Regions from separate parts of the Chryseobacterium sp. 7 genome, predicted to be linked through region 1. Evidence: riboswitches for the same ligand, from Rfam matches in the RefSeq annotation. Region 1 holds a riboswitch; each other region holds the start of a gene.
The links. A riboswitch is a leader RNA that binds a small molecule or an ion and turns the genes downstream of it on or off. The one in region 1 is predicted to bind S-adenosylmethionine.
Positions count from the first base shown of each region.

Region 2: linked by a shared signal. The riboswitch ahead of CLU97_RS01440 (SusC/RagA family TonB-linked outer membrane protein) and the one ahead of CLU97_RS00070 (alpha/beta fold hydrolase) in region 1 are both predicted to bind S-adenosylmethionine.
Region 3: linked by a shared signal. The riboswitch ahead of CLU97_RS19955 (TonB-dependent receptor plug domain-containing protein) and the one ahead of CLU97_RS00070 (alpha/beta fold hydrolase) in region 1 are both predicted to bind S-adenosylmethionine.
Region 4: linked by a shared signal. The riboswitch ahead of CLU97_RS20300 (TonB-dependent receptor plug domain-containing protein) and the one ahead of CLU97_RS00070 (alpha/beta fold hydrolase) in region 1 are both predicted to bind S-adenosylmethionine.

Region 1 is NZ_RCCA01000001.1:10,342-17,979, reverse strand. Features, by position in the region: gene CLU97_RS00080 (IS4 family transposase) at 1-224, shown strand, start outside; gene CLU97_RS00075 (MGH1-like glycoside hydrolase domain-containing protein) at 318-2,933, opposite strand; SAM riboswitch class I at 3,122-3,228, shown strand; gene CLU97_RS00070 (alpha/beta fold hydrolase) at 3,290-4,228, shown strand; gene CLU97_RS00065 (ACT domain-containing protein) at 4,234-5,772, shown strand; gene CLU97_RS00060 (O-succinylhomoserine sulfhydrylase) at 5,894-7,054, shown strand; gene CLU97_RS00055 (four helix bundle protein) at 7,082-7,468, shown strand; gene CLU97_RS00050 (homocysteine S-methyltransferase family protein) at 7,443-7,638, shown strand, end outside.
Region 2 is NZ_RCCA01000001.1:293,172-300,809, forward strand. Features, by position in the region: gene CLU97_RS01430 (IS5 family transposase) at 1-433, shown strand, start outside; gene CLU97_RS01435 (RagB/SusD family nutrient uptake outer membrane protein) at 441-1,622, opposite strand; gene CLU97_RS01440 (SusC/RagA family TonB-linked outer membrane protein) at 1,640-4,570, opposite strand; SAM riboswitch class I at 4,654-4,752, opposite strand; gene CLU97_RS01445 (type II 3-dehydroquinate dehydratase) at 4,997-5,404, shown strand; gene CLU97_RS01450 (hypothetical protein) at 5,475-5,912, shown strand; gene pckA (phosphoenolpyruvate carboxykinase (ATP)) at 5,965-7,581, opposite strand.
Region 3 is NZ_RCCA01000001.1:4,352,522-4,360,159, forward strand. Features, by position in the region: gene CLU97_RS19950 (aconitate hydratase) at 1-290, shown strand, start outside; gene CLU97_RS19955 (TonB-dependent receptor plug domain-containing protein) at 402-3,146, opposite strand; SAM-I-IV-variant riboswitch at 3,445-3,542, opposite strand; gene CLU97_RS19960 (outer membrane beta-barrel protein) at 3,662-5,887, shown strand; gene CLU97_RS19965 (HesA/MoeB/ThiF family protein) at 6,000-6,710, opposite strand; gene thiH (2-iminoacetate synthase ThiH) at 6,856-7,638, opposite strand, start outside.
Region 4 is NZ_RCCA01000001.1:4,428,924-4,436,561, reverse strand. Features, by position in the region: gene CLU97_RS20310 (T9SS type A sorting domain-containing protein) at 1-780, shown strand, start outside; gene CLU97_RS20305 (alpha-amylase family glycosyl hydrolase) at 956-3,793, shown strand; SAM riboswitch class I at 4,047-4,152, shown strand; gene CLU97_RS20300 (TonB-dependent receptor plug domain-containing protein) at 4,245-6,668, shown strand; gene CLU97_RS20295 (APC family permease) at 6,676-7,638, shown strand, end outside.

The sequences.
Region 1 (7,638 bases):
AAGAGTTGAATTTAAGCCATCTTGTTTCGCTCAATAAAAACGGAATTGAAGTAATGCTCTACATGACAATGATTGCTTCTATGCTGCTCTTGATTTACAAAAAAGTAAACAATTTAGGATATAAAACAGCTAAAAGACGCATCGCTATGGAACTTCGGGATATGATTACCGCAATTCTAATAATATTTGCGGGGGGTGATCCTGCAAAAGTCTTCAAAACTTAAAACATAAAAAATGGTCGGAAATTTCTTCCGACCATGACTAGATGAAACATCCGGCTTTTTTTATTACTCATTACCTATTACTCATTGTTTATATTAAAAGGTAAGTCTTGGTTTGATCAGTTTTGCCACGGTGGCAGTCCATCCCGTTTGGTGGGAAGCGCCTACACCACGGCCGTTATCCCCATGGAAATATTCAAAGAAGGTAATATAATCTCTGAAATGTTCATCATAATTGAACTTTGGATTACCTCCATTGAAAGCCCTTTGCCCATGCTCATCCTTTAAAAATATCGAACAAAGTCTTTTACTGATATTTTGAGCTACTTCATCAAGATTTCTTTTATCACCACTTCCCGTTGGGAATTCTACTTTTAAACTGTTTCCATAATAAAAATGGAAACGTTGCAGACTTTCTACGATCAGGAAGTTGATAGGGAACCAGATTGGGCCCCGCCAGTTGCTGTTTCCTCCAAACATGCGGCTGTCACTTTCTGCAGGCGTATAGTAGACCATATTTTCTTTTCCATGCACAGAGAATACAAAAGGATTTTCCTCATATACTTTAGACATGGCACGGATTCCGTAAGAACTCAGGAACTCATTTTCATCAAGCATTCTGGTCAAAACTTTTGTCAGCCTGTTTTTACGCAGGATGCTCATCAGGTGTTTTCGGCCTTGTCCTTCTTCGTCCCAGTGAGAAACAAGTTTGGTGAGTTCCGGCTTGTTTTTTAAGATCCATTCCATTCTGCTTCTGAAATTAGGCATCTTTTCCAATAAATGATGATCCACAATCTCAACGGCAAACATAGGGATTAAACCTACAATACTTCTTAGTTTTAAAGAAACACTGTCTCCGTTTCCGAGCTGTAGTACATCATAGAAAAATCCGTCTTCTTCATTCCAGAGACCTTTTGTGCCTTCACCCAGATTTTCCATCGCTTCGGCAATATAAAGATAATGTTCAAAAAATTTGATCGCCATATCTTCGTATACCTGATAATATTGGGCAAGTTCCATTGCAATACGCATCATATTCAGTGCATACATCGCCATCCAGCTTGTTCCGTCTGCCTGTTCAAGATGCTGACCATCCTTTAGTTCCATATTTCGGTCAAAAGCTCCGATATTATCGAGACCAAGGAAACCGCCACCAAAAATATTTTTCCCGTTTTTATCCTTTCGGTTAACCCACCAGGTAAAATTAAGAAGCAGCTTTTGGAATACTTTCTCCAGGAATAATAAATCCGGCTTTCCGTTATTTTTTTCATCAATTTTAAAAACACGGAAGCATGACCAGGCATGTACAGGCGGATTCACGTCACTCATATTCCATTCATAGGCAGGAAGCTGCCCGTTAGGATGCATATACCATTCTTTGGTAAGAAGTAGAAGCTGCCCTTTAGCAAATTCGGCATCTATGATAGAAAAAGGAACACAGTGAAATGCCAGATCCCACGTAGCATACCATGGATACTCCCATTTATCAGGCATGGAAATAATATCCTTGTTATGGAGATGATTCCATTCTGTATTTCTTACATATTCATTGAAATTTCTTGGGGCTTCAAAGTTAGGATCACCTTTCAGCCATTTTCCGATATTATAATGATAGAACTGCTTGTTCCAAAGAAGTCCGGCAAAAGCCTGTCTCTGAACATTTCTTTCATCTTCGTTCACTGTATCATTCTGGATTCCCTTATAAAACTCTTCTGCTTCAGCCTCTCGTGTATTGAAAATTTCATCAAACTTTTCAAAAGGTTCATCGGCCTTATCAGGACATAGTCTGAAGTCAAAAACTTTAGATTCTCCGGCTCCAATCATTTCATCAATCAGAAAAGAAGCTTTTGTCCCTTTCTTTTCGGGATTTATAGTATTCGTCTGGTGGGTGATAAAATGATTGATTCCATCTTTGAAATAACTGTTTTCAGCGGTAGGTGTTCCATAAAGCTTGGTGTTATTGGTTTCATTATCACAAAATGCGCTTTGCGCATTCGGATTTCGGGAATAGAATTTCTTGATCGAAATACTGTCGTGCCCAATATTAATACTTCCGTCATGAGAAGCATTGATTTCTCCTTTATAGGTATTGTATCCCCATTTCCAGTTGTTTCTGAACCATACAGTAGGCGCTACCAGAATAGGTGCTTCATGCTGGCTTCGGTTACAGATGGTTACTCGGGCAAGGATATCATTGTGGTCGGCTTTACAGTATTCAATAAAAATATCGAAATATTCATCATTATCAAAAATTCCTGTATCAAACAGCTCATACTCCGGTTCCTTTTTACTGCGTCTCCCGTTTTCTGCAACAATATCATCGTAAGGAAATTCATTAATCGGGTATTTATACACCATTTTCATATAGCTGTGAGTGGGTGTATTATCCAGATAATAAAAGATTTCTTTAATGTCTTCTCCGTGGTTTCCCTGAGGGTTGCTCAACCCGAAGAACCTTTCCTTTACCATTTTGTCTTTCTTGTTCCAAAATGAAAAAGCAAAACATAAAATCTGCTTTACATCAGAAATTCCTGCAATACCTTCTTCACCCCAGCGGTAAGCATAGCTTTCGGCATTATTATGATTGGTAAAATTCCAGGCATTCCCGTTCGGGCTATAGTCTTCGCGTACATTTCCCCACTGCCGGTTGCTTACATAAGGTCCCCAGTTTTTCCATTTGGTATCTTGTAATCTTTCTTTTTCAGCGGTCATATCTCATCATTTTTCCACACGAAGTTAGTTTTTTTGAAAGGTAATTCCAATTTTTTTCATCTGAATAATTATTAATATACCTTTGAAATACTTGTATTTAAGGGCTTTTTTAAATATTAAAATAATTTTTTTTTGAAATTAAAAGAAAAGAACTACCTTTGCATCATTCGTTCATTCAAATATTGAAAATGTTATCAAGAAAGGTTGAGGGATTAGACCCTATGAAACCTTAGCAACCCTTTGCGCAAGCAAAGAAGGTGCTACGTTCTACCAAAGTATTTTGGACAGATAACTCACTGAAGTTCTTTTTCAGCCATTTCCTGTGGCATTTTCAATTGTATTAAAATTTAATAGAATTGAAAACAGAACTAAACTATATTAATCTTACGTATCAAACTTATTCCCAAAAGGAATACCGTATCTCATTAAGCTATCAGCTTTTTGGGAAAGATCTGTTTACAGCCCCTGTCATTTTAATCAACCATGCTCTTACCGGAAATTCCAATGTATCCGGAGCAAAAGGCTGGTGGAAACAATTGGTAGGAGAAAATCAGATTGTAGATACTGATAAATATACTGTTCTGTGCTTTAATATACCCGGAAACGGATATGACGATTTTTTAATTGAAGACTATGAAGACTTCACTCCTTCAGATATCGCTACGATATTTCTGAAAGGCCTTGAAGCGTTACATATCAAAAATTTATACGCCATTATCGGAGGCTCTCTGGGAGGAGGGATTGCCTGGGAAATGCTTGCTAAGCAGCCGGATCTCGCGGAAATATTTATTCCTATAGCCTGTGATTACAGAACACACGACTGGCTTCATGCACAGTGTCTGGTTCAGAAATTTTTATTGAATGATAAAGAGGAACCATTACAGAAAGCAAGAATTCATGCGATGTTGTGTTACAGAACTCCACAGTCACTCAATGACAGATTTCAAAACCAATATAACCAGGAAAAACAACGCCTGGAATCAGAAGACTGGCTGGTTTATCATGGTAATGCGCTAAACGAAAGGTTTAGTTTAAAAAGTTACAAGCTGATGAACCATCTCTTGATGAATATAAACGTTGCTGAAGAAGCGTTGGAGAACATACAGGCACGAATGCACATGATCTCCGTAGATACAGACTTATTCTTCCCGGCTTCTGAAATCCGAATGTGTTTTGAAAACTTAAAAGAGAAAAATAAGGATGTTTCTTATCACGAGATCCAATCTATACACGGGCATGATGCCTTCCTAATGGAATATCAACAATTAAATAATATCATTAAAAACATTTTATAGAAGTAATGAAAAATGCTAACGAAATAAAATTTTTGAAGAACAGATCAATCGTCAAATTTGAAGGAGAAGATTTCCTGGGAGAAATCGGGATTGACGGACGAATTTTTAAAGCGCTTACTTTAGCGCGCATCAGTGTAGGTGTAATTTCTCAGCAGGCCGTAGAAAACGGAATTTCTATTCTGGTTCACGCCAATGATGCAGAAAAAGCAGTAGCCTGTCTTATTGATGAATTTGAAGAAGAAAGAAAATCAGGAAAAGTTTCCCAGATCTACAGTATCAATAATGTTTCTGTGATTGGTTTTGTAGCAGAAGATTTCAATAAAGTCTTTGTTGAGCTGGCAAGAAACAATGTTTTTCCATTGCTTTTAAACCAGGTAGCTGGAGAAAACAGAGTCAACATTGTAGTGACTTCTTCACAGGATGAAAAAACAAAAAATATTATAGAATCTGAAATTTTCAAAAAACCAAAGACAGTTCATTTGGCTATCATTGGTCACGGAAATGTAGGAAAAACATTGATACAGCAGGTTCTGGAATCTGCGGAAGAAATTAAAAAACGTAAAAAGATAGATCTTAAGGTGGTGGCAGTGGCCAACTCAAAGAAAATTGCCTTCAACAAAAAAGGATTTGATACTAATTGGAGTGATGAGGTTTTAACAGCAGAACATCCATCAAATGTAGAAGAACTTATTAATTTTTCTAATGAAAATCAACTGGAGAACCTGATTGTTGTGGATAACACAGCCAGCAAAGATTTTGTAAAGAATTATCACGCTTTGGCAGAAAACGGATTTGATCTGGTTTCTTCCAACAAAATTTTCAATACCCTTCCGATTGAAGAGTACAGAAAACTAAGATATACGTTGAATAAAAATAACAGACGTTATCTGTATGAAACCAATGTGGGGGCGGGCTTACCATTGATTGATACGATTAAATTATTACACCTTTCAGGAGAAAATATCACAAGAATCAAAGGAGTATTCTCCGGAACACTGAGTTATGTTTTCAATAATTTTTCTTTGAGAGACGATAAATTCTCAACCATCATCAACGAAGCTTTGGAAAAAGGATTTACAGAACCGGATCCACGAGAAGATTTATCAGGAAATGATGTGGCAAGAAAATTATTGATCCTGGCGAGAGAATTAGATTTAATCAACGAATTTGGAGATATCAATATTCAAAACCTGGTTCCGGAAAGCCTGCTTGAAGTTTCAAAGTCAGAATTCCTTTCAAGACTTGGGGAACTAGACGAAGAATACCAGAAAATAAAAGAAAACCAGGAACCCGGACATGTATTGAGATATGTAGGTGATCTGCATGGTGACTTACAGAAAGATAAAGGTGAACTGGATGTAAAACTGGTGTCTGTTCCTGCGACATCCGCATTAGGACAGCTGAAAGGTTCAGATTCAATCTTTGAAATTTATACAGAAAGTTACGGAGAAAACCCAATTGTTATCATGGGAGCCGGAGCCGGAGCACAGGTAACTGCAAGAGGTGTATTCGGAGATATTTTAAGAGTAAGTGAAACTAAATAATTTGTACAAAGTAAAATGTACAATGTATTCATGAAGAAGAGAGCAATGCAGAGGGATTTGTTTAATGAAGTATAGAATAGCAGCCTGAAAATACATTGTACATTATTAAAATTAAAACTATATGGAAAATTTTGAAACATCAGCAATAAGAACCCAGACTGAAAGATCTCAGTTTGACGAGCATTCAACACCGCTCTATCTGACCTCCAGTTTTATATTTCAGGATGCGGAAGATATGAGAGCAAGCTTTGCTGAAGAAAAGCCTAAAAATCTATACAGCCGCTTCTCTAATCCCAACGTAACAGAATTTACAGATAAGATCGCTAAAATGGAAGGCGCAGAAGCAGGATATGCCTTTGCAACAGGAATGGCAGCCATCTATTCTACATTTGCAGCTTTGTTAAATGCCGGAGATCACATTGTGAGCTGTCAGTCTGTATTCGGGTCTACACATACATTGTTTACTAAGTATTTCCCGAAATGGAATATTGAAACTTCATATTTCAAAGCAGAAGATGCCGCAAACGTAGAGCAATACATTCAACCTAATACTAAGATCTTATATCTTGAAACGCCTACCAATCCGGCTATTGAAATTCTGGATCTTGAATTCTTCGGGCAGATCGCCAAAAAACACAATCTTATTTTTATTGTAGACAACTGTTTTGCAACACCTTATCTTCAGCAGCCTATCAAATACGGTGCAGATATTGTTGTACACTCAGCTACAAAACTGATTGACGGACAGGGAAGAGTTTTAGGAGGAATAGCAGTAGGAAAAGAAGACCTGATCAGAGAAATTTATCTTTTTGCAAGAAATACAGGGCCTGCATTGTCTCCTTTTAATGCATGGGTACTATCAAAAAGCCTTGAAACATTGGCAATCCGGGTAGAAAAACACTGTGAGAATGCATTGAAGGTAGCTGAGTTTTTAGAAAGCCATCCCAATGTGGAATTAGTAAAATATCCTTTCCTGAAATCCCACCCAAGCTATGAAGTAGCCAAAAAGCAGATGAAGCTGGGAGGAAATATCGTAGCATTTGAAATAAAAGGTGGTATAGAAGGAGGAAGAGCCTTTTTAGATAAGATACAAATGTGTTCATTGTCCGCCAATTTAGGTGATACAAGAACGATCGTTACGCATCCGGCATCCACTACCCATTCTAAACTGTCAGATGAAGAAAGAAATGAGGTAGGAATTACAGCAGGATTGGTTCGTTGCTCAGTAGGACTGGAAAATGTAGAAGATGTTATCGCGGATCTGAAACAGGCCTTAGATTAGTTAATCGTTGACAGTTTATAGAGCCAAATGGATAGAGACTACACAGAATTAGCAATTTATAGGGAAGTAAGAAAGTTGGTTACTCTGACTTATATTTTGACCACAAACTTTCCTGGAGAAGAATTATTGGCTTTAACAAGTCAAATAAGAAGAATGGCAACTTCAGTTTCGTTTAATATAACGGAAGGAAGTAGAAGAGAGATTCCTGAAGATACTTTACCGTTTTTACACATAGCCGGGGAATCTCTTAATAAACTGGAGGCTCATTTCCATTTGGCTCTAGACCAACATTATATTTCTAAAGAGGATTTTGAAATCATTAATAAAAAAATCCTCTTATGCAAAAAACTGGTCAGCGGATTTATAAACTGTTACAAATTGATAGAATATGAAAAATTCAGAACAATTATATAAAGCGATATCCGAAAGAATTTTAATTCTTGATGGTGCAATGGGAACTATGCTTCAGAGATACAAATTCGAAGAAGAAGACTATCGTGGAGAGCGTTTCAAAGACTGGGAATATCCGGTAAAAGGAAATAATGACCTGCTTTCTCTGACGCAGCCTCAGGCGATTGAAGAAG
Region 2 (7,638 bases), 280 kb from region 1:
ATACGATGGTCACACCATTGAGCCGCTTCTGGAGCAAATGGAAAACAGTGGTCAGCAACTTCCAAAAGAACTCGTTTACGATCGAGGTGGCAGAGGAAAATCGGAGATCAAAGGCGTAAAAATCTCTATTCCAAGCACTCCAAGAAAAACAGACACCGCTTATCAAAAACAAATAAAACGCAAGAAATTCAGAACTAGAGCAGCGATCGAACCTATCATCGGACACTTAAAGACGGATTTTAGGCTGGCTCAAAATTATTTCATGGGAGAAATGGGGCCACAAATCAATGCATTATTATCAGCAACCGCCTGGAATATGAAGAAAATGATGGAAATACTGAAAAAAGAATTGAGTTTATTTTTTTATCAAATACAAATTATCCTATTTTCTAATTCTATGTTTAAAAATAAATTAGAAAATAGCATTTCTTAAGGAATGACTAAATATTAGCATTTCTCGCTGATTTCAATTGATTCAATACTGCGACTGCCTGAGAAACATTTCCCGTTCTGGCTTCAGCCTCAGCTTCAATCAGATACATTTCCGCAGCTCTCATGTAGACAATATCTGCAATAAGGGTTGGTTTAAACTTAAACTTAGCATACCTCAGCAATCCTTCTCTTCCTTTCTGTCCGTCCCATGAAAACAATTGGGATCTGATATCATTGGCATCGAAAAGATCTTTAAAATAAGGGTCAGCCATAAAACTGTAGTAAAAACTTCCTGATGAAGACACATCCAGATAATGGAAGGCATAACTCGCATCCGACTGTTCCTGTGTCTGTGCATGTCCCCAGATCCATTCCGCATTGTTGATGTCATTAAAACCATCCTTATATTTTTCCGGAGCCATCAGTGGGAATCCTTCTCTTGCAATTTTGGCTGATGCTGAAGCTTTGCTCCATTCACCGGTATTCAGATAGGTTCTTGCTAAAAGGCCGTTTACAACAGCACGGTTAATCTTATCTTTATTATTTCTTGTATAACTTTTCAACAGATTATCTGCATCGGTCAGATCACTTTTAATCAAAGTATAGATTTCTTCAAGGCTCGCTCTCTTCTTCCCTACAGTGCCTGTAGTGGAAGGCTCAGTATAGATAGGAGCTGTAAGCGCGGATTTGTCTTTCAGATAGCTGAACTGGTAAAAACTGGCCAGATTCAGATAACAGAAAGCACGTAATGCTTTTGCCTGCCCTTTCACCTGATTCTTTTTCTCCTGACTACCTTCTGTTCCATCAATTCTTGTAATCACATTATTCATATTATTGATGGTAGAATATAACATGGTCCAGATAAACAGCGGGCGGCTTGCTGTACTGTTCACCATTTCCGTAAAGGCATAGGTAGAAGCAAAACCATACTTATTAGTCAATACTGCTACATCACTTCCCATCGCATCACTGGCTCTTAAGACAGTAGAATAACCAATATTGGCATAGGTAGTCCCATCATTATTGAATTTTGCCCAGGTTCCGTTTACTACGGTTTCTGCACTTTCAGCTGTTTTGAAAACTTCCACACTGTTGGCCTGATCAGTTGGAGCAGTATCAAGATCACTTTCACAGCTTATCAATGTCAAAAATCCGATAAGCGTAAATGATAGATATTTTAATTTTTTCATTGTTTCAATTTTAAAGATTAAAGTGTTGCCTGAAGACCAAATGTGATCGTTCTCATTGCAGGATATCTGTAATACGTTGTTCCATCCAAAGCCTGCTCAGGATCCATCCCTTTATGTTTATAGAAGGTCAGAAGGTTTTCTGCCTGGATATAAATTCTGAATTTTTTAAGTCCTATTTTCTCAAAATAAGATTCAGGAAGAGTGTATCCTAAGCTTACATTTTTAAGTCTTGCATACGTTCCTGAGTATAAGAATCTGGAAGATGTGGATGTCCAGTTGTTTGTTGTAGTACTCAAACCAGGAACATCTGTATTAGGATTATCTGGCGTCCATCTGTTCAGCATTTCAGCACTCCATGCACGTCCTCCGGCACTTCCGTTATGCATGATGGAAGTATAGTCATTATCCAGAATTTTACCCCCTATTTTGAATGTCAGTAATCCTGAAAAGTCGAAATTCTTATAATTGATACTTGTACTGATTCCTCCTGTCAGTTTAGGCAATGCAGAACCCTGCAACAGTTTTGTAGCTTTGGAATATTCTGAAGTAGTTCCCTCTACTGAGTTTCCGCTGGCATCTGTAGTCACGGTTTTCCACAATGGCTTTCCATTGCCCGGATCTACTCCTACCCATTCCGGAATGAAGAAATCGTATACAGAACCTCCCACTGTCAATAATTTAGTTCCTACCACAAGAGAACCTCCGGGCAGTTTGGTTACTTTATTGTTTAAAGTACTCATGTTAACATCCACATTCCATTGGAAATCATCAGTTTTAACAGGTGTTGTAAATAATGAAAATTCAAATCCTGTATTCTGAATGGTTCCGATATTCGCAGGATAATCACTGATTCCCAATGATGGTGCAACTGGCATATTAAACAGAAGATCCTGGCTTTGTCTTTTGAAATATTCGATATTTCCTTTAATTCTGTTATTCAGAATGGCAAATTCCAATCCTACGTTTAAATTAAGGTTGGTTTCCCATTTCACATTATTGGTAGACGTTTTTTCCAGTGTAGTTCCCGGCTCTCCCCCAAGGCTGATAAACTTGTATAGTTCCTGATATGCATAATAAAGCGGCTGCCCGTTCGGTCTAAGTAACTTATCATTCCCCTGACCACCATAGCTGGCACGCAATGTCAACTGATTGAAAACATTCAGGCTTTTAATAAATTCTTCGTTTGAAATCTTCCATGAACCTCCTACAGACCAGAATCTCCCCCATCTGTTATCCTTTTCAAATCTTGAAGAACTGTCTGCTCTTCCTGAAGCTGATAGAAAATAAGTATTGTTATAATCATACTCTACTTTTCCAAGGAAACTTAATAGGCTTAATTTATTACTGTTTCCACTGAAACTGCCTAATAAAGAAGCTGCATCCGGCTCATAGTAATAAGGCAGTGAGAACTGGCTTCTTGTTCCGGAAATTGTCTGATAATCGTATTTGTAGAATTCATGTCCTGCCAAAGCATTGATATGATGTTTTCCAAATTTCTTATCATACGTAAGAATATTACTGGTGGTATAAGAAAGTGTTCTGGTATTTGTTTTCGTCACCGAGCCTCCCGTTTCTGCACCTTGTCCCAGTAATGGATTTGAATAATAATGTCCATTATAATTCACCAAATCAACAGAGAAACTTGTCTTGAATTTTAATTCCGGCAAGAAAGTAAATTCCATGAATCCTTTTCCTGAGAAATTATCTTCTTTATTATCGTTTTTGTCTAAAGGCAGTGTTGCAGCAGCATTCTGATTCTGAAGAGCATTCGTAGGTCTGTATTTTCCAAAATCATAAATTGGATTTCCATCAGCACCTAAAATATAAGTTCCGTCCGGATTTCTTTCATAATAAGGATAAAATGAAGGTATAAATCTTGCTGCATTGATGATATTACTCGCCTTCGAATCGGAAGAAGTCGGAGCCTGCTGAATGCTGTTTGTATAGTTTAAATTCACTCCTACATTCAGCCATTTTTTTACCTCAGAATTGATTTTCAATCGGGTATTATATCTTTTATATCCTGATTCAATTGCCATTCCTTTATCATCAAGATAGCCCAGAGAAAAGAAATAATTGCTTTTCTCACTTCCTCCGCTGATATCAAGATCTACCTGATTTCTTGAAGCTACTCTCTGTAAAATATCCCTCCAGTCATCATTCCAAAGTGCTGATGCCCCTGGCAACAATTTCCCATCTGTCCCTACGGGTTTTGGATAAGCAGTTCCATATGGGTTGATCCCTAATGTAGAAACAAGATTATCCGTTGCCATCTGAGCAGCCTGTTGAGAAGAAACTTTTCCAGACTGATATCCATTCCTCAACGCTTCCCAATACAATTGAAAATACTGATCTGTATTAACCTGTTCATAATCTTTAACTGCTCTTCCGGAGAATCCCTGGCTGATATTAAAATTGACTTTAGCCTCACCTTTTTTACCTGATTTTGTGGTGATGATGATAATTCCGTTAGCTCCTCTTGAACCATACAAAGCACTTGCTGTAGCATCTTTCAGAACACTGATGGATTCAATATCGCTTGGGCTGATAGCGTTCAGGTTTCCGTCAAAAGGAATTCCATCCACCACATATAACGGATCACTGGAAGCACTGATGGAACCAATCCCTCTGATTCGGATGGTAGAAACAGCTCCCGGCTGTCCAGATGCACTGGTCGTTTGAATCCCTGCAACCTGCCCTTCCAAAGCTTTGGTAATATTGGTGACAGGTCTGTTATTAATCTTATCACTTGAAATGGTGGCTACAGAACCTGTATAGCTGTTTCTTTTTGCCTTTCCGTAGGCTACTACCACAACTTCATCAAGTTCTTTTTCGTGGAGGCTATCTTTCGGCTTGGTATTTTGTGCATTGACACTGGTTATTCCTAGAAAAAATGCAGCTACCGGAGGTATCCAAACTTTAGAAGTGAATAAATTCTTGCTAATCATAATCAATTTTATTTATCATATATTAAAATTTAGCCCTTTGCAGAAATATCAGCAAAGGGCATCGATAAATACGATAAACCAAATGCTTATTTTTCCTAAAAAGGCTGAATGTAACACCTTGCCCCACGGGTAGGTTGTTAAGATTTCATAGGGTCAGTTCCCTCCATCTTTCTTTATAAGCCGATCGAAATATGGTTGCAAAGCTAAAAACTTTTAGTCTACAAAACAAGTAGACTTATTTATTTTTCATGATAAATTTTCAAAAATTAACGTAATTTTTTAATAAAACCCCTTACAACAAAGAGTTACACCTATTATCATTTTATCACACATGATAAATATCATTATTAATATCCTAATTAAATAAAAGTCAATCAATGGAGAAATTTTTAGCTGTTAATTAAAAAAAGTTTTTAATTTTATAGTATGAAAGTTTTGATCATCAATGGCCCTAACCTTAACCTTTTAGGTACCAGAGAACCGGAAATCTATGGAAATGTTTCCATGGAAAGTTATTTGGAAAATTTAAAATCTGAGTTTCAGGCTCATAAATTAAAATATTATCAGTCTAATATTGAAGGGGAGCTTATCAACAGACTTCAGGAGGATGATTTTGATGCAGTAGTGATTAATCCGGGAGCTTTTACCCATTATTCTTATGCTATCGCTGATTGTTTGAAAAATATCCGAAAGCCCAAAGTAGAAGTTCACATCAGCAATATTTACAAAAGGGAAGAATTTCGACAGAAATCTGTAACGGCAGCTAATACGGATGCAGTTTTATCTGGCTTTGGAATGGATGGATACAGATTGGCTATATTGAGTTTAAAATAATTCTGTTGCTTATTTTCCCACAGATTGCACAGATTTTCACAGATACCTATGGATAATTAGAAAATGATTCATGAAAATAAAGGACAGGATTTACTGTAATGACATTGGAGCTTATCCTAAGCAATTAACAAAGAGAAAATCTTATATCATTGAGGAAATAGAATCTGAAAATATAAGAATCTGTAATGATGAGGGAAAACTTAAGTGGTATTCAAAATTTTATTTCCAGGCATATAAAGAACCTGAAATAATTTCAATTCATATAGATGATAAAATAGAAAATTCAGAATCTGATGTGATAGAAGTAACCATCGAATTTTCCAACAAAGAAAAATATTGGCTAACCTTCACTACTCCAAAATATTTAGATAACATACTGGACGAAGAATCTTACTTTTCTTCAAGAGATTTTATAATAATAAAAAGTTTAAGTGAAGAATCAATCAAATCAACCATCCAAAAATTGGACGAAAAGAATGAATTGATTCAAAACTGTAAAAAAATATGAATAAAAAAGCCTCATCAATGAATGAGGCTTTTTGTATGTTGATGAGTAACTATTAGATAGTCTGTTCCTGCAATTGAGGTCCTGAAGCTACTAATTTCTTACCTTCTTCAGTATCACAGTACTGCTCAAAGTTTTTGATATATCTTGAAGCAAGATCTTTTGCTTTTTCTTCCCATTCTGAAGCATTTTCATACGTATCTCTAGGATCTAAAATACCTGTAGAAACATTTGGTAATTCAGTAGGAATCTCAAGATTCATGATAGGAACCTGAGTTTTTGGAGCATTATCGATAGATCCATCAATGATAGCATCAATAATTGCTCTTGTATCTTTCAGAGAGATTCTGTTTCCGGTACCATTCCAACCCGTATTTACTAAATAGGCTTTAGCTCCGTGCTCCTGCATTTTACCGATCAGTGTTTTAGAATACATTGTTGGGTGTAATGTAAGGAACGCTTCACCGAATGCAGGTGAGAAAGATGGCTGAGGCTCTGTAATTCCTCTTTCAGTTCCGGCTAATTTCGATGTATAACCGCAAAGGAAGTGATATTGAGCCTGATCTTCGTTCAGAATGGAAACCGGAGGAAGTACCCCGAATGCATCTGCCGAAAGATATACAATCTTCTTAGCATGACCTGCTTTAGAAGGCAATACAATTTTGTTGATATGATAAATTGGATAAGAAACTCTTGTATTTTCTGTGATAGATCCGTCAGTATAATCTGCTACTCCATTGTTCACTACAACGTTTTCAAGAAGTGCATCTCTTTTGATTGCTCTGAAAATATCCGGTTCTTTTTCTTCTGATAAATCAATTACTTTAGCGTAGCATCCTCCTTCATAGTTGAATACTCCATTGTTATCCCATCCGTGCTCATCGTCACCGATAAGGTATCTTTTAGGATCTGCTGACAAAGTAGTTTTACCCGTTCCCGAAAGACCAAAGAATAAAGCAACATCTCCTTTTTCACCTACGTTTGCAGAACAGTGCATAGAAGCCATACCTTTCAATGGAAGGTAATAGTTCATCATGGCAAACATTCCTTTCTTCATCTCACCTCCGTACCAGGTACCTCCGATGATCTGTAGTTTTTCAGTAAGGTTGAACATAATGAAGTTTTCAGAGTTTAATCCCTGAGCTTCCCAGTTCGGGTTGGTAGTTTTTGATCCGTTGATTACTGTGAAATCCGGCTCACCAAAGTTCTCCAGTTCGTAGTGAGAAGGACGAATAAACATGTTAGTCACGAAATGCGCCTGCCATGCCACTTCAACGATAAATCTTACTTTAAGTCTTGTATCTGCATTTGTACCACAGAATGCATCTACTACATAGATTTTTTTAGCTTCAGAAAGCTGGTTCATCACTAGTTCTTTACAAGAACCGAAAATTTCTGCAGTTGTAGGTAAATTTACTTTACCATCCCAGAAAATTGTATCCCTTGTAACATCATCCTGAACAATATATCTGTCTTTAGGTGAACGACCTGTGAAAATTCCTGTTTTTACTGATACTGCGCCAGACTCTGTAAGCTCAGCTTGCTCAAACCCCTGATTTTCAGGAGAAACTTCAGCCTGATATAATTCTTCATAAGAAGGATTATACACTACTTCATAGTTTCCTTTAATCCCTAATTTCTCTAAATCCTGGATGATTTTAGTGTGTTTCATTTTACTTATATTTTCTATTTCTTTATTGACTTCAACAAAAATAATATTAATTATTTG
Region 3 (7,638 bases), 4.3 Mb from region 1:
CTGTATTGGTAAAATCATTTGCGAGAATCCATGAAACCAACCTTAAGAAACAAGGGATGCTTGGAATCACTTTCGCTAATGAAGCTGATTATGATAAAATCCAGGAAGATGACACGGTTAACTTCTTAGATCTGGATCAGTTTGCTCCAGGAAAACAACTGACTTTAGAATTCGTTCATGCTGACGGTACTAAAGACATCATCATGGCAAACCACACGTACAACGATCAACAAATTGACTGGTTTAAAGCTGGTTCTGCTTTGAACCTGATCAAACAACAGGAAAAATAAGATTAATTCTTAGATTAATTAATACAAAGGCGGCTTCTTTCGAAGCCGCTTTTATATTTTAACTGTACTTTAGATATTCAATAAGGCGGACTAATTGGCTTTACCCAACACTTAAAATCTGAATTCAATTCTTGCAAACAAGAACCTTCCTCCAATACCATATTGGGAAACCTGTCTGGAATATACAAACTGGTTATCAGCTGTTAATGAACTTATACTTGGGCTTTTAGAAGGTAGTATATTCAAAATATTATTGCTCCCGATTGTTGCTGAAATATTTTTATTAAAATCATATCCTACAGATAAATCTGTCACGAAGCGGTTATTAAGGATAAAGTGCTCTGTACTTCCAGTTACTCCGTCAAAATTAGCATCTATAACATCCGCATCCGTCACTTTACCAAAGAAAGAGTTTCGCAGCAGGAAAGTAAATCCTGAAACTCTTAATGTATTAGACAAGGTAGCTTTTACGCGCGGTACAGCTTCTTCAAAATACACTCTATTCGGTTCTGAGAAATAATTATCAATCTGGCTTACCAATTTAGAAGATGCATGAATATCTCCGATTCTTTTGGTCTGATTAAAGTTGATTCCCAGATTATTCTCTAAAGAAATCCCTGATGAAATTTTTGAGTTCTGAGAGATGGTAATATCCAGCCCTTTTGTCTGAGAGTCTACTGCATTGGCAAAAAAGTTGGCAGCACTAGCCCTTGCGAGATCAAAAGCATCCTGAAGAACTGCCTGATCCGAACCCGGAGTAAAATTACCGTCAGGGCGGTAGAAAAGATCTGTAAGCACTACTCTGTCTTTAATCTTTATTAAATAAGCATCTGCTGTGAAAGTCAGGCTTAGTGAAGGAATTTTCCATGTAATTCCTGTGCTGTAGGATTGTGACGTTTCCTGTTTTAATTTCGGAATACCCAATGCCTGTGCGGCTTCAGAATTATTCCTGAAAGTACCTACCTGTGTGGTTTTTCCCTGCTGAATCAGCGTTGAAGTAGAACTATAATAGATTTGGGCTAAAGAAGGTGCTCTGAATCCTGTAGAAACAGCCCCTCTCCAGTTTAAATTAGGAACCAGCTTTACATTAGTTGCCAGTTTATAATTAAATGTAGACCCGAAATCTGAATAATTTTCATATCGTAAAGCTCCCTCCAGCAGCCATCCGTCAGTAACTTCCAGTTCAGCATCAGCATAAGCAGCAATACTGTTTCTGTTTCCTGAAACGGCATTTTCCGGACTAAAGCCTGGAAAAACCTGAGCTCCGGCAGGCCTTACATTTCCAAAGAAATCGGTTACTTTTTCATTTTCAGGGGTTTTAGCGGTTACCACACGTCCATAAATATCATAAGAAGCATAAGAGTTTTCTTTCCCAGCATTCACTTTATAGTTTTCGTGCCGGTATTCAGCTCCGAATGCAATGTTCAATCCTTTCAGGACATCATATTTTTTAGACAAATCCAGATTGACGGTATTTTGTGAAAATTCAGATCCTCCGGCATCAAAAGTTCTTGGAGAGCTGTCTGTAAGTGAAGCGTTAAATGTATTCACAACCCCAAAACCAAAGGTGTTTTTTCCAAAAGTATTGCTGAAATCCACATTCCAGCCATTCCATTTCCCTTTAATTCCGGCAGCAAGAGAATAATCATTTACTGTGGCTTCAATCTGAGGAAGATACCCGTTAGGAGTAACTGCATTGATGTTTCTTTCTGTATTCGGGAGCCTGTAAAAACCTCCGGCATTTCCAAGACGGTAGCTATAACCACCAAATGAATAAACCTTCCAGTCTTCATTCACAGGAATCTCAGAGTTGAAAAAAAGCTGGCCTGACTGTAGCTTAGACTGTCCTGCTCTCAGACTGAAATCTTTTCTCTCCAATCCTCTGTAATTAAGTTCCTGAGATGTAAAATCTTTACCCAATATTTTCTGAAGATCGGAAATACTGTTTGCTCCCGAAATTTGAGATTGAAAATCAGTTCCAAAATAGCCAACCTTAGTTGCATATTGTTTAACTGTATTGATAATCTGCTGAGTATTGGAAGTGTTGGTAATATTTTTATACAAACCATCAATATTGACTCCATTCTGCAATGCTCTATAATTAATGGCATTGTAAGCATTGAAAATATCTCCTTCCCTTACTCCCGCTCTGGAATATGGATCACGGTATTGTGCAGAACCTGTAATATTAATAAATCCTGTTTTTCCAATTTTTGCTCCATAATTAAGATCTATGGAAATAGTCTGTCCATCCATACCTCCTGAGAAATTATTGGCAACAGGTGAAGCATATCCACCTAAAAACACCTGTCCGGAAAGTCCTAATCTTTTTTTCAGACCGAGATTGACAACTCCTGCAATGGCATCAGAACCATATTGGGCGGAAGCTCCATCTCTTAAAACCTCTATTTTGTCCAAAGCAAAAGCCGGAATAGCATTAAGGTCGGTTCCCACAGATCCTCTTCCCGGTGTAAGGGTAACGTTTATTAATGAAGACTGATATCTTCTTTTCCCATTGAGTAAAACCAGAACCTGGTCTGGTCCCAAACCTCTTAGAAGAGCAGGATCTACGAAATCAGTTCCATCATTAACAGTGTGTGAAGTGGATGAAAATGAAGGAACAATATAATTTAAGGCCTGACCGATATTATTAGTCGGGCTCTGTTTTAAAATTTTAGATATATTAATGATATCCACCGGAACGGGCGTATCTGTAAGTGATCTTCCGGAACCTCTTGAGCCAAGGATCACCACATCTTCTATTTTTTTAGATTGTAAAGTATCCGTCTGGGCGTAATAAAATGTAGAAATAAGCGCAATAGAAGGAACAAAGATTCTTTTTTTGAAATTATGCATGTTGATTGTTGTTTACTTTTTGTTGTTAAAAATTTGTTTTTGGGCAATACAAATCCTGTAGCCTTAAATTGTAAGGTTACCGTTGATGATCGGAATGTTTGTATTATTTTTTAGAAATAGAAAGTGCTAGCAGCAACAACACATGCGCATGTAGAAATGGCATGAAAACATATCAGAATAATGAAGATTCACTTCATGATCCGAGGAGTAAAAAATTAATGATGGAAGATGATTTCCCTTGTCTTTAAACATTTGATTTTAACTTTAAAACAAAAATTCAAGATGGGATAATGATAGAATGATAAACATTTTTTCCGGAAGTTCCGGCTTATCGATTGCAGCACCTTGCTTGTTTTTGCAGGTTGCTATCCCATCTAGAGATTCTTGATAATTACCCGGCAAAGATATAATTATTTCGGAAATAAAAAAAATTTTAACCTAATTTTTCGATTTTCACAATTGTAGCGTAACAATTTATCTTTTTCAGCGTCTAACCGTATATCAGTAAAAACATTATGAAAAAAACGATTTTCGCATTATCCTTATTAAGCTCTGTCTTTGTTTTCTCGCAGGAAAAAAATAATAAGCCTCAGGAAAAACAAATTGAAGGAGTAGTCATTACCAAAACTAAAAAAGCCGTTGAACAAAAAGCAGACCGTACTATTTTTGACTTTTCAGAACAGCCTCAGCTGAATAACGGGAACGTTCTGGAGGGTATTAAAAAACTTCCGGGACTTGTATCTACGGACATTGCGGGAATGATGTATCAGGGAAAAATGCTGGAAGTATATCTTAACGGAAGACCTTTGAATATCACATCCAATGAATTGAATTCCTTCCTTGAGGGAATGCCTGCCAATTCTGTAGAAAGAATTGAAGTGATCACTCAGCCTGGTGCTGAGTTTCCGGCAACTTCCGGAGGTGCCATCATGAATATCATCACTAATAAAAATGCCAATAAATATTTAACAGCAACTTATTCGGGGAATTATTCTTTCACGAATTATGATAAATTCAGAAACAGAACGACCAATTCCGTTAATTTAAATGCAAGAAATAAGTATTTCGGATGGCAGCTGAATGTGGGTCAAAATTACCGTGAAAGTATGCTGAATGGCCAGCAGGACGAGCTTTTAACGAGTCACACCGACAGATACGGACGCGGATATTTTGCAAAATCCGGATTAACTTTTGATTTGGGGCAGGACAGATTATTATTAAACTACGATATTTATCACAACAATAATGACAATTACACTCTAAGTAACGGTCATGGAGACTTACCATTTGAGAATGATCCGAAAGATTTAAGAGAGGCTTATTACACGTCTTCGGATGTTGCTCATACCAATAGCCTGAGGCAGGAAGCTGTGGTAACGTATCAGAAACGTTTTGCTGACAAGTCTCAAAAACTGGACTTCCAGTTGGGTTATACAAGATCAGACAGTAAATTTGCACAGGATAATTATTTCCAGGACGGTAATTTTGCAGCAGCACCTTATTTACCTATCAACAGTGCTATGAGCGGTTTAAAAGACCTTTTAAACAATAAATCTGTGATGAATATTGCCAATTTCAAAGTAGATTATGCGCAGCCGATCAAACTTCTTGATGGTGGAAAGGTAAGCTTTGGAGGATTATACGAGAAACAGGATTATGATACGGAAAGTTTTGGTTTAACCAATCTTGAATACCAGAGACAAACGGCTTCAACGTATTTAGAGTTTCAGGCTAAACTGAAAAAGTTTGACTTCACATTGGGTTCCAGAGCTGAAAACTATGATATTTCAGGGGTAACAAGATATTTCGACAAAGATGCGAAATTGGTAGAGGCTAATTTGATTCCATTCAATAAGTTTAAACTTTTCCCGAACGCGAGTGTACAGTATAACATGATGAATCAGGTTTATGTTGCCGCGAACTACAACAGGAAAATCAGCTTACCAAGTATTTCTGCTTTGAACCCGAATAACGTAACATTCTCAGGACCGAGTACAGAAGTAAATGGTAACCCGAATCTACAGCCTACTATTTTTGATAATTATGAGTTGAAAATTTCTGCTTTTGATTATGCATTTATCGGGTATAGTGTAAGTTCGGCAAGCAATCAGGTGGCACAGATCATCCGAAAAGACGGAAGAAAACTTTACAACGAACAGGTGAATATTTCGAATATGAAAATTCACAACTTCAACGTAGGGTTACCGGTTCCTTTTATGATTTTCAGCAAGCCTCTGAGCGAAATCATGAAGTTTGATTTCAATCCTGACAAAATTAACTTCATGTACTTATATGCTGGTTATCAGAAACATGACATCGATAATTTAAATAATAAAGGGTTCTGGATTTTCAATATCATGACTCAGATTCTTTTGCCTAAAGACATTAAAATGACAGCTAATTACAGCTATCTGACTCCCAAGGCAGGATATTTCTACTTCACCGCAGAAAAACCATTCAATAACTCTCTGGATATTACACTGACGAAGAAGTTTATGAACAACCGTCTGACGCTTTCTGTTTTTGCAAATGATATTTTCAACGGGCAGATGATGCAGGTACGTTCTAATCCGCCATCAGGAACTCCTGTGATGATCAGCAGCAAGTATGATACGAGAAACTTTGGATTTTCCATCAATTATAAAATTCCGACAAGAAATAAACTGGCAAAAGAGGATCCGAATATCCTGAACCAGACTAAAAAAGAGGATAATGGAGGCGTAATGCAGCAGGCACAATAATCCTTTCCAAGATAAATAAAAGAGGCAGTAATCATTTTTACTGCCTCTTTCTATTGATATTAAAATGGTGTTATTGGTGAAAATATTAGTAATATTAGTGTTTATATTTACATCAAAAATCAATCGTCTGAAACCTCCAGTTCAAAGTATCCACCAAAGTCAGCTGATTAACACTCACAGGAAGATCTGTAATAATTTTTAACGTCTGAAGAGCCATCATACTACCTATCATTCCGGGAAGAGCTCCCAGTACGCCAAGACTGTCACAATCCGGTACATCCTCATCGAAAGGCGGTTCAGGGAAAATATCCCTTAAGTTTTTGCTTCCATTATGATTAAACACAGACACGTGTCCTGAAAATCCTAAGATACTTCCATAAACCAAGGTCTTTTTAAGTTTTACACAGGTATCATTCACCAAATATCTTGTTGAAAAGTTATCTGAACCATCAACAATAATATCATACTGACAAAGGATTTTTTCAACATTTTCTTCATTGATTTTTTCTTCTATTCCGATGAATGCAACCTGATGATTAAGTTCTTTCACGAATTTTTCTGCACTCTTCACTTTGGATAGTCCGACTCTGTTTTCGGTATGAATGATCTGTCGGTTCAGATTATGAAGTTCAACCTCATCAAAATCTGCAACGCCTAAATTTCCTACTCCTGCTGAGGCCAGATATTGGATAACCGGGCTTCCCAAACCTCCGGCTCCAATTACAAGAACCTTGGAAGATATTATTTTCTTTTGCCCTTCCAATCCGATTTCTTCAATAAATATTTGCCGGCTGTACCGTGAAAAATGATCTTCTTTTTTCATATTTTATTATCATTGAACCATTAAGGTTTTTTAAGCTTTTAAGGAAAGTTAAGTTGAGCTTCGCTTAAAAAAGATGCTATCTTAAAAATCTTGATTTTCTTAATTAAACTTCACCTCTTCAAATTTCTTAATGATTTAAAAATTTTTAAAATCCACTATACACAGAATCCCAGTCTTTCATTACGGGATCATAGCCTGCTTTTTTGATCATGACTCTGATTTCATCCATACTTCGATCGTCACTGGTTTCAAACTGTTCCAGAGACTCTTTATCCACAGCATACCCTCCCGGATTGGTTTTTGAACCTGCACTCATAGCTGTTGCTCCCAGAGACACAATATTATTTCTAAAGACTTCATTTTCTCTGGTAGAAATAGAGACTTCAAGGTCTTCATTCCAGATTCTGTAGGCGCAGATCAATTGAAGAAGATCTTTGTCTTCCATTATGAAATTAGGTTCAATAATTCCTTCTGCAGGTCTGAGCCTTGGAAAGGAAACAGAAAACTTACTTTTCCAGTAGCGTTTCTGAAGATAATCGATGTGTAATGCATTGAAAAAACTGTCTACTCTCCAATCTTCAAGGCCAAGGAGAACCCCCAGCCCGATTTTATGAATTCCTGCTCTTCCTATTCTATCCGGAGTTTCCAGACGGAAATGAAAGTTTGATTTCTTACCTTTTGGATGATATTCTCTGTAGACATCCTGATGGTAGGTTTCCTGATACACTAAAACGGAATGCACTCCTTCTTCATGAAGCAGTTTGTATTCTTCTTCCAATAATGGCTGAACTTCAATGGAAATGTTAGAAAAGTGAGGCTTTAGCTTACGAACAGCATTCTGAAAATAAGGTACTCCTACAATTTTATTGGCTTCCCCGCTTACCAGCAGTACATGATTCACTCCCATTGATTTCAGCACTGAGGCTTC
Region 4 (7,638 bases), 4.4 Mb from region 1:
TCATACGGAGATCTTTTCCAATGGGGAAGATGGGATGACGGGCACCAGCTTAGAAATTCTCAGGTAGTACAGGCGCCATCACCTAACACACCGGAAGGAACAAGCATAACTGCAGGTGGTTATATTGCAGGCTCTCCGGCATGGTGGGCAGGTTTTTCTGGTGGAGATACATGGAACGGAGCATCCGTTGCAGATGTAAATGCATCCGTAGGAGTAGATCCTTGTAAAGCCATTGGACCAGACTGGAAAATGCCATCTCAGGCAGACTGGACCACTTTAGTAGGAGCTGAAAGTATTGCCAGCCCAACAACGGCTTATAACAGCCATCTTAAATTACCGGCAGGAGGATTCAGAAGCTCAAGTGATGGTAACTTTACGTATGTAGGACAAAGAGGATATTTTTGGAGTTCTGATACCTCAAGCTCAGGAGGAAAATATCTGTATATCGGGACTACTATTGCCAATCCATCAGCTGGTGCTATGAGAGGGCAGGGAGCATCCGTAAGATGCATCAAGCCTACATCTTCTTTAAGCACATCTGATATTAAATTAAATAAAGCTGTTGTAGGAATGTACCCTAATCCTACAAAAGGAATTCTGATGGTAAAATCTGACGCAGCGATTGAAAAAGTAAACGTTACCAATGCAGTAGGGCAAAGAATGAATGTACAGTTCTCGGATAATCAGATCAACATGACTGAACTTCCCTCAGGATTATACATCGTAGAATTGAAATTAAAGAACGGGCAGATTGTTTCTAAAAAGATTATAAAAGATTAAGCTGTTTCAAAAATATTCGTCATATAAAAAATAGTTCATTACAATTACTTTTATTGGGAGGCTCATGAAATTTTCATGAGCCTTTTTTATGTATTTTTTCTTCTGAAAATGAAATATCTCATCAAAATAATGAGTATGAATAAAAATTAATATTATATTCGATAAAAAATAAGACATGAAAAAATTTTATTCCGTTGTTTTTCTGCTGATTACAATTGTTGTTTTTGGGCAGATCAATTACACCATTACCCCTAATCCATTCAATGAAACAGATGCTGTAACGCTTACCGTTCCGGGAGATCAGATTGACGAATCTGCATGGGGAGTTTCCAATAATGCCATTTATATCTGGAGCTGGTCTTTTGATACCAATTATCAGAACAGCCAGGATTGTCCTACGAATGGCAGCTGGAACAACTCCAATGATTTGAATAAGCTGGTTTATAACGCCGGAACAGACAGCTATTCACTTACTTTTACACCAACTTCTTTCTTCGGAAGAACAGGGATCGGAAGGTTCGGGTTTTTATTGAAAGATAAAACAGGATCTCATCAGACCTCACCTGATATTTTTGTAAACGTAGGGACTTTAAGCTTAAATCTTACCAATCCACTGGCGAATAGCCTTACCACAGTTCCTGTGGGGAATTCCATTAATATTACGGCTACAACCAATGTCAATGCAACATTTCAGTTAAAAGCCAATGGAACGGTTGTAAATTCTACTGCAACTCCTTCACAATCCTATTCTTACAGTTACACAGTCACTCAGGATGCCAGTATGGAGCTTGTTGCAACACAGGGAACCAATTCTAAAAATGCAACATTTATTTTACAGGTTCCGAGAAATGTGGTTTCTGAAGCAATACCCAACTGGATGAGACAGGGAATCAATTATCACCCGACAGATCAGACCAAAGTGGGACTCGCACTATATGCTCCGGGGAAAAGCTTTGTACATGTCATCGGCAGTTTTAACAACTGGGCGGTGAATGATACTTATTTAATGAAAAGAGATACTACAAATCCCGATTTGTATTGGATAGAACTTAATGGAATTACTCCTCAGCAGTTATATACTTTCCAATATAGAACCAATGATTTGAGAAAAGTAGCAGATCCTTATTCACCACAGATTTTATCATCTTATGACGATCAATGGATTTCGGCAACTACTTATCCAAATTTACCTGCATTTCCTGCCGGGCAGGGTTTTGAAGTTTCAACATTTAAAACAGGTCAGGCTGCTTACAACTGGCAGGTCACCAATTTTCAGAGACCAGCAAAAGAAGATCTGTTAGTCTATGAAGTATTATTGAGAGACTTTACACAGGAAAAGAACTGGCAGTCACTGATTGATAAAATTACTTATTTAAAAAATTTAAAAATCAATGCCATAGAATTAATGCCGATCATGGAATTTGAAGGAAATCTTTCCTGGGGATACAATACTTCCTTCCATTATGCATTGGATAAAGCGTATGGAACTCCGGAAAAATTCAAAGAATTTGTAGATCTGTGCCACCAAAACGGGATTGCGGTGATTCTGGATGTCGCGTTTAATCATGCTACCGGGCGTTCTCCTTTGGTAAGACTTTGGAATATAGATCCGGATGGAGACGGTTATGGAGATGTGGCTGCGAATAACCCTTACTTCAATCAGGTTCCGAAACATTCCTACAATGTATTCAATGATTTTAACCATACAAGTCCTTCAACGCAGTATTACGTTGAAAGATGTCTTCAGCAATGGCTGACTGAATATCACATAGACGGATTCCGTTGGGATTTAACAAAAGGATTCACTCAAAGCTGTTCCGAAAACGACGAAACATGTACCAATGCCTATCAGCAGGACAGAGTGGATATCATGAAACACTACGCAGACAGACAGTGGGCTCTGGATCCGAACTCATACATGATCTTCGAGCACCTTGGAACAGATGCAGAAGAGCAGCAATGGGCGAACTACAGAATTGCAGAAGGAAAAGGTGTTATGCTTTGGAATAAACAGACAGATCCTTACAATCAGAATACAATGGGCTATCAGGAAAATAGCAATTATGACCGCATGAGCCACAGCCTTCACGGCTTTACCAATATGAGTGCTGTAGGCTATGGAGAAAGCCATGATGAAGAAAGACTGATGTTTAAAAATCTTACATATGGAGCTACTAATGGAAGCTATAATGTGAAAGACCTGAATACTGCTCTTGAAAGAATGAAAACTTTCGGTGCAACTTTCTTTACCATTCCCGGTCCGAAAATGATCTGGCAGTTTGGTGAATTAGGATATGAATTCAGCATCAACAGATGTGCGAATGGTACTATCGACAGCGGTTGTAGAACAGATGAGAAACCTATCGCGTTTACTTTAGGATATGATACGAATGCGAACAGAAAAGCTGTTTACGATACCTGGGCTAAAATCATCAATATCAGAAACAGTCATCCGGTTTTTAAATCTAAAACGTACAGTATAGAATCCAATAACCTTACGAATGATCCTAATGGTCTGATCACAAGAATTTACGTGTATGATACGTCTATTGCAACAGGAACTAAGAATGTAGTAGTATTAGCCAATTACACCACTTCTGTGCAAAATGTAGTACCTTATTTCCCTTACACAGGCCAATGGCAGAATCTGATGGACGACAGTATCTCAAATGTAGTCTCCACAACAGCTCCGATTACTCTACAGCCTGGAGAATTCAGAATCTTTGGAAATTATGCAGGTGCTTTGTCAGCAGCAGATACCAATGCAGCCAACAAATTATCCCTTCAGATTGCAGATAATCCGGTAAAAAATGGAGTTGCCCAATTAGTTTTCAGTAAAGCTAAAAACGGAGAGATTTTAATTTTTGATATGACTGGTAAAAAGCTTGATTCATTCAAACTGGATAAAGAAAACGGGATTTATGAAGCGAAAATCAGTTATCCGGCAGGAACTTATCTGGTACAGCTGAAATCAGACACAGGAATAGCCATTCAAAAGATGATCATTAAATAAAAATGTTTAGACTTATAAAAAATGTATTAAAACCATTAAGAAGGATTTAAGCAATAAAGTAGAGTTAAGATGAATCATTCTGATTCTTAAGCGTATAGCGAAGTTTCTCTTAATACTCTTAAACTCTTATTACATCTTAATGGTTCAAAAATAAAGGTGTAAACAATTTATATAAAATAATAAAAGGCAAATTTGCATTGTAGCAGATTTGCCTTTTTTTGTACATTTAAAAAAATAGTCTACTTTTGCAGTAGATTTATCAAGAAAGGTGGAGGGATTTGGCCCCGTGAAACCTTAGCAACCTACACGGTTTCAGAAGTGTAAAGGTGCTAATTCCAACCCTTAGGGGGAGATAAGTGAAGTCAATATTCTATATGAATTCCATTTCTTGAAGTCTTGTGTATCTGCGGAAATATCCGCCAGACCTGTATTATTAATTGTCAAGAACAAAATGAAAAAATTAAGCACAGCTGTATTATTGCTCGGAGCAATTCTGGTCGCTGCTCAGGAAAGTGAGGAAAAAGGAAATCAGATCGAAGATATTGTCATCGTCGGAAACCGTAATGTCAAAAGAACAAAGCTGGAGACACCCGTTCCTGTAGATGTAATTAATATCGATAAAATTCAGAGAAGCTCCCCACAAATGACTGCTCAGGATCTCCTGAACTACGTTATTCCATCGTTTAATGCAGTGAGACAGTCTGCTTCAGATGGTACAGAGCACATTGATCCTGTAACTTTAAGAGGAATGGGACCTGATCAGGTTCTGGTATTGCTTAACGGAAAAAGAAGACATTCCACCTCTTTAGTTAATTATCAGAATACTGTTGGAAATGGCTCTGTTGGAACAGATTTAAGTACAATTCCTGTTATTGCTATTGATAGGATAGAAGTATTAAGAGATGGAGCCGCAGCGCAATACGGTTCTGATGCCATTGCAGGAGTCATCAATATTATTCTGAAGAAAAATATAGGAGCTTCAGCAAGTCTTACCTATGGATTAACCGGAAGAAATGATGGTGATACTTACCAGGCAGGAGCCAATTATGGAACTTCATTAGGAAAGAAAGACGGATATATCAACCTTTCACTACAATTAAGCCACAGAGGAAAAACAACACGAACTCAAAATCATGACCTGGATATTTTTGGGAATAATTTTGCCTATGCATTTGCTGATGATCCGGAAGCGGCAAGGGCAGCAGATGATGCAAAAATTAAAGAACGAGGATTAACCCGTGACGATTTTAATTTTCAGATTGGAGATGCCCAAATTAGGCAGGGACAGCTGTTTTTCAATGCAGAATATCCTTTTAATGATCATTTTAAAATGTATTCTTTTGGAGGATTCAGTATCAAAGAAGGAAAAGGTTTTGGCTTCAGAAGACTTCCGAGCGAAACATCCAATGTGGTTTCATCCATTTATCCGAACGGTTTTCAGGCGACTCTTGGATCACAGGTGTACGATGTTTCTTACGCTGTAGGAGCAAAATATAATTTGAATGACTGGTTATTTGACTTAAGCAATACTTTCGGAAGCAATACTTTTAACTACAATGTAAACAATACCAATAATGCTTCACTGGGAGCAAAATCACCTACGAGTTTTTATGCCGGAGCACACAGCTTCCTTCAAAATACCATTAACCTTGACGTTTCCAAAAATATAAACCGTTTCAATATCGCGTTCGGAGGAGAATTCAGATTTGAACAATACCAGATCAAAGCAGGAGATGAAGCATCTTATACCCAGTATGACATCAACGGAAATGTTGCCACAGAAGGATCAACAGTGTTAGGTGCAGGCGGATCTCAATCCTTTATCGGGTTTTCTCCCAATAATGCATTGAAGAAAGACAGACATTCAACAGCAGTGTATGCAGATGTTTCCTATGATTTAGATAAAAAACTGAATATTGATGCGGCTGCAAGATTTGAAAATTATTCAGATTTTGGAAATACTCTGAATGGAAAACTGGCGGTACGATATGAGTTTGTGAAAAATTATGCAATAAGAGCGGCAGTGGGAACGGGATTCAGAGCGCCTTCTCTTCAACAGCAGTATTTTAATAACTCTTATGCCGATATCTCCACTTCCGGTTCCGGAATTGTCACCAAAGGGATTTTCAGAAATGACAGTGATGCTGCGAGAATTCTTGGATTTGATAAACTCAAACAGGAAACGTCTGTCAATGCAAGTGCAGGATTCACTTTAAAACCTGCAAAAGGATTATTTATTACAGTAGACGGATATTGGATCAAGGTGAAAAACAGGATTGTGATTACCAGCAATATTACTGATCCAAGGTTAGAACAGTTTAAGGTAGAAAGCGGAAGATTCTTTGCCAATGCCATAGACACAGAAACCAAAGGAGTAGATGTAGTGGTTTCCTATGACTGGATCCTTGGGAATGGAAAATTAAATATAAATCTTGCCGGAAATTATACAGAAACAAAAATCACAGATTTCCATTTTCCGGAAAATCTGGGAACTCCACAAAATGAATTCTTTGGTCCGGATCAGATTAATATCATTGAAACATTGTCTCCCAAAACAAAAGCCTCATTAGGATTAAATTATGGAATCGGCAAATTTAATTTTCTCGTAAGAAATACCTATTTTGGTAAAGTAATAAGAGATGGCTATCCTTTTGGAGGTGTGCAGGAGTTCTCCCCGAAAGTAGTAACCGACATCAGTGTTGGGTATGATATTACAAAAAGTATCAACTTTACGGTAGGAGCCAACAATGTGTTTGATGTCTTCCCGGATCGCCAGATTTATGAAAATTCATACTATGGAGTATTCAAATATGCGCCGGTTCAGATGGGAACACTGGGGAATTATTTCTTTGGAAGGCTTAATTTTAATTTTTAATCATTAAATGAGTACTACCTCACATCAGATTGGCTGGAAAACAGCCGCAGCCATCGTGGTTTCCAATATGATAGGAACGGGGATTTTTACAACCCTGGGCTTTCAGTTATCCGATATTACCAATACCTACAGCATATTCCTGCTATGGGCAATCGGAGGAATTCTAGCGCTGTTCGGGGCTTTTTGCTATGCTGAATTAGGTTCGCATTTTAAAGGAAACGGGGGTGATTTTATTTATCTTAAAGAAACCTATCATCCGCTGTTCGGATACCTGATAAGTTGGGTTTCTCTGATTATTGGGTTTTCCTCTCCTGTGGCTCTGGCAGCCTTAGCTATGTCAAAATACCTTTCTGTATTTGATTATTCTTTTGGAAATGGTTTTGCAATTGCTGCTATTTTCCTGGTTGCAATTGCCTTATCCTTTAGCTTAAAAACATCCAGCAGATTTCATAACTTTTTTACTTTCATTAAAATAGCTTTCATTATTGTACTGGTTATTTTGGGTGTTGTACTTTCAGATTCACCACAGATTGGAAATAGCCTGAACTTCGGTGATAGTTGGAAGAACGAAATCATACTCCCGGCTTTTGCTACATCCTTGGTATTTGTAACCTACTCCTACACGGGATGGAATTCAGCTTCTTATATCGCGGGAGAAATAAAAGATGTTCAGAAAAACCTTCCTAAATCACTGATTATAGGGACTGTTTTCGTAACGGTAAGCTATATTCTGGTAAATTATATTATGCTGAAGCATGCTCCGGTAAGCCAGTTGGCAGGAAAAGAAGATGTAATGGGAGAAGCAGCCGTCAATATGCTTGGTCCCGCTTTTGGAAAGATTGTCAATATTTTTATTGCTCTACAGCTGGTTGCAACAATTAGCGGGTATCTGTGGGTAGGATCAAGATTAACACAGGCTTTTGCAAAACATACCTCCATTTGGAAACCTTTAGCAGTGGGTAACGAAAAA